2 regions of the Pseudomonas sp. 3MAES_34.3B genome follow, and region 2 is predicted to be linked to the other one. Evidence: predicted binding sites of a transcription regulator. Region 2 holds the regulator's gene; the other holds the start of a gene.
The links. The regulator FliA, encoded in region 2, starts transcription of late flagellar genes. The targets are predictions, from matches to a motif close to CTAAAGTTTNNNNNNNNNNNGCCGNTAA.

Region 1: the regulator FliA is predicted to act here: its motif matches at 920-947, upstream of motA (flagellar motor stator protein MotA).

Annotation. Positions count from the first base shown of each region.
Region 1 is NZ_CM176960.1:5,042,449-5,044,648, reverse strand. It holds gene AC3Z8Y_RS22665 (HDOD domain-containing protein) at 1-735, opposite strand, end outside; gene motA (flagellar motor stator protein MotA) at 1,011-1,862, shown strand; gene motB (flagellar motor protein MotB) at 1,866-2,200, shown strand, end outside.
Region 2 is NZ_CM176960.1:3,715,975-3,718,174, forward strand. It holds gene AC3Z8Y_RS16375 (chemotaxis response regulator CheY) at 1-253, opposite strand, end outside; gene fliA (RNA polymerase sigma factor FliA) at 444-1,187, opposite strand; gene fleN (flagellar synthesis regulator FleN) at 1,184-2,017, opposite strand; gene flhF (flagellar biosynthesis GTPase FlhF) at 2,195-2,200, opposite strand, start outside.

The sequences.
Region 1 (2,200 bases), 1.3 Mb from region 2:
CCAGCGGTACAGCTCGGGGTTTGCATCCAGCTGATGCTGCTGGCGCAGCGGGTCTTCTTCGCGCGCGATCAGCATGGCTTTGGCCAATGAGCGGCGTTCCTGGGTAAGGGTGCGATAACCCTGGCGCACCCAGGCAGGCAGGCCCCAATAGTCAGCAAGTGCCTTGCACAGGTCCAGTACCCGCACGCCGAACAGCTCATGCTCTACTCGGGCGGCATCTTCGCCTTTGTGCAGCACACGCAGGTCCCACTCCTCGAACAGCTTTGGCTCGGTCATCGCCAAAGGCCACAGCGGAGCAAGGAACAGCAGGCTGCCCCAGTGAATTTCCTGCCACAGCCTGGCCAGCCGAGCGGCAAAAAAGCCGCTGGCTTGCTGCGTGGCGTGCTGGCTCACCAACTGCAGCTGGCGAAGCGGTAATGGAATGTCCGAGGGCTCCAGCGCGGGCACGCGGGTGAGCAGTTCTTCGGTGCGTTTAAGGCCGAGGCGGTTAAGCGCGATTTCGAGGCTTTCGGCAGGTTCCACCAGGCTGCCGCTGGCCTGCAGGTTGGCCTCGCGAATCACGTTCAAGGCGAGCGCCGGGCTGTTCTGCATGCATTCAGCGATATCGCGCAGCGAGCTGCGGCTGTCGCCGAGCACGGTACACACCCGCTGGTGGCTGTCCCGGGGTACTGGAATGCGGACGTTACCGAGCGATTTCACCCATGCGTCGATGTTCTGCTGCCGGACTGCTGACATAGAAGGCACTGCTCGCTCGAACTGGTTTTTGAGATTTATACGCAAAGTGCCTGCATTCGGCCATGCTGCGTCAATACTGCCTCAACAACGATGATTCACAATTCCTGAGCCGCGCGGGCCGCATCGTTTTTTCCGCGTCTGCCCTTCGCTTGATGACTTTTCGTACAAACCTCACGAATCGTCACTATAGTCTGGCGCAGTTCTGCCGATAGGTAGAAGCAGAGATTGAGACGGCCCCGCGCCAAGTTTTCCACGTTTCGAAGTGTTCCTGACCTATGGCTAAAATTATCGGCATGATCGTCGTGTTCGCGAGCGTACTCGGCGGATACGTCCTTTCCCACGGGCAAATCGCGGCCCTGATCCAGCCTTTCGAGGTGATGATCATTGGCGGCGCCTGCCTTGGCGCTTTCTTGCAGGCCAACCCCGGCTCGATGACCATGCACGTCCTCAAGAAATCCTTGAAGATGTTCAAGTCTCGTTTCACTCACGCCTTCTACCTTGAGGTGCTGGGCCTGGTCTACGAGATCCTCAACAAAAGCCGCCGTGAAGGCATGATGGCGATTGAAAGCGACATCGAAGATGCCGCGGCCAGCCCTATCTTCGCCAAGTACCCGGCGGTACTCAACGATGCCCGCATGACCGCGTTCATCTGCGATTACCTGCGCATCATGTCCTCGGGCAACATGGCTCCCCATGAGCTCGAAGGCTTGTTCGACATGGAACTGCTGAGCATGAAAGAAGAGCTCGAGCACCCGTCCCATGCGGTGCAAGGTATCGCCGACGGTTTGCCGGGCTTCGGTATCGTGGCAGCGGTGTTGGGGATCGTGGTGACCATGGCCTCGCTCGGCGACGGTGACAAGGCCGCCATCGGTGGCCACGTGGGCGCGGCGCTGGTCGGTACCTTCCTGGGTATTCTCGCGGCGTATGGTTTCTTCGGCCCGTTGTCCTCCACCCTGGCCCACGATGCCAAGGAAGAGATGAACGTGTTCGAGGCCATCAAGGCTTCGCTGGTGGCTTCGGCTTCCGGCATGCCGCCCACCCTGGCGGTGGAATTCGGGCGCAAGGTGCTTTACCCGGCACACCGTCCGAGCTTCGCAGAGCTGGAACAAGCAGTACGCGGTCGCTAAGCCATGGAAAATAATCAGCCGATCATCGTCAAGCGTGTAAAGCGCTTCGGCGCCGGGCACCACGGGGGTGCCTGGAAAATTGCCTTCGCCGACTTCGCGACCGCGATGATGGCCTTCTTTCTGGTGCTATGGCTGTTGTCCGAAGCCACGCCCGAGCAGAAGCTCGCCATTGCCGGTTACTTCAAGGACCCGATCGGCTTTACCGAAAGCGGCTCGCCTTATGTGATCGACCTTGGCGGGTCGCCACAACTGGCGCCGGACCACACGCTCAACCCGGAAACCAAGGACACGCCTCCGAGGCCCGAAGCACAGACTGACGTGAACCCGGAGCAGGCAGA
Region 2 (2,200 bases):
CTTCAGCGGTCACCATCAGCACCGGGAGGTGCTTGAGACGCTCATCTGCGCGCACGGTGCGCAGCAGCTCGATACCGGTCATGCCCGGCATGTTCCAGTCGGTTACCAGGAAGTCGAAGGCGCCGCTTTGCAGCATGGGCAAAGCCGTATTGCCGTCGTCCGCTTCCGAGGTATTAGTGAACCCCAGGTCGCGCAACAGGTTTTTAATGATCCGCCTCATCGTCGAAAAATCGTCAACGATCAGGATTTTCATGTTCTTGTCCAAGTAGACCTCCAAGCAGTCTCAAACGCGCCCACTCCGGGACGCGCAGTCAATCGAATCCGTTTACACCTGTACCTGCATGACTGCCTGAGCAGGCGTGGCGGGCGGTGATATCATATTGCCGCCGTACCGTTCCAGCATTCTCTGAAAATTTTGCGGGCCAGCCCTCGCGCCAGCAGTGTCAGCGGGCGCGCCAATCGCCCAGGCGGCTGCGCAAACGCGCCGCGCACTGGCTATGCAACTGGCTCACCCGAGACTCGCTTACCCCCAGTACTTCACCGATTTCCTTGAGGTTCAGTTCCTCGTCGTAATACAGCGACAGCACCAGGCGCTCACGCTCGGGCAAGTTGGCAATGGCGTCAGCCAGTGCACCCTGGAAGCGTTCGTCTTCCAACCCACGCGCGGGTTCGCCGCTGTGGCTGGCGCCACCCTCGTGCAGGCCTTCATGCTCGCCGTCCTGCAACAGGTCGTCGAAACTGTACAGCCGGCTGCCCAGGGTGTCGTTCAGCATCGAGTAATATTCCTCGATGCTGACCTTGAGTTCGGCAGCAACCTCGTGATCTTTAGCCTCACGGCCCGTACGCGCTTCAATTTTTCGAATGGCGTCGCTCACGGTGCGGCTGTTGCGGTGAACGGAGCGCGGTGCCCAGTCGCCTTTGCGCACTTCGTCGAGCATGGCGCCGCGGATGCGGATACCGGCATAGGTCTCGAAACTCGCACCCTTGCTGGAGTCGTACTTGTTGGCCACCTCGAGCAGGCCGATCATGCCGGCCTGAATGAGGTCTTCGACCTGTACGCTCGCGGGCAATCGTGCCAGCAAGTGATAGGCAATGCGCTTGACCAGAGGCGCATAGCGCTCGATCAGCTCATGCTGCTGCGACTGCCGAGAGGCGTTGTTGTACATCCGGTATCCACTGGCGCTCATGAGACAGGCCCCGCACTGGTTTGCTGTACCAAACGTTCGACGAAGAATTCCAGGTGCCCCCGCGGGTTGGCGGGCAGCGGCCAGGTATCGACCTTCTGAGCGATGGCCTTGAAGGCCAGCGCGCATTTCGAGCGCGGGAACGCTTCATAAACGGCCCGCTGTTTCTGTACGGCCTTGCGCACGGTTTCGTCGTACGGCACCGCGCCTACGTATTGGAGCGCCACATCAAGGAAACGGTCAGTTACCTTGGTGAGCTTGGCGAACAGGTTGCGCCCTTCCTGCGGGCTCTGGGCCATGTTGGCCAGCACGCGGAAGCGGTTCATGCCGTAGTCGCGGTTGAGCAACTTGATCAAGGCATAGGCGTCGGTGATGGAAGTGGGCTCGTCGCACACGACCAGCAGCACCTCCTGGGCGGCGCGCACGAAGCTCACTACCGAGTCGCCGATACCGGCCGCGGTATCGATCACCAGTACATCCAGGTTATCGCCGATCTCGCTGAAGGCCTGGATGAGGCCGGCGTGTTGTGCCGGGGTCAGATGGACCATGCTCTGGGTACCCGAGGCAGCCGGTACGATGCGTACCCCGCCCGGCCCCTGCAGGAGCACATCGCGCAGGTCGCAACGGCCCTCGATCACATCGGCGAGCGTGCGCTTGGGTGTGAGCCCCAGCAACACGTCGACGTTGGCCAGGCCCAGGTCGGCGTCCAGCAGCATCACCCGCCGGCCGAGTTCGGCCAGTGCCAGCGAAAGGTTCACTGACACGTTTGTCTTCCCGACGCCGCCCTTGCCGCCGGTCACCGCGATCACCTGTACGGGATGCATGCTGCCCATTCGTTCTTTACCCTGTCACTGAGACGCTGGCTGCACCACGGCCCGCTTCGCCATCGGACAAGCCATTCGGCAAGCTGGCACAGCGTGTGGTGAAGGTAGGTTCCAAGCCAAACAGCGGCCTTTCGGCCTCGCTGTCGCGCAACCAATTGCGCATGCATTCATTCATGTTCATTCCCCTCAGCC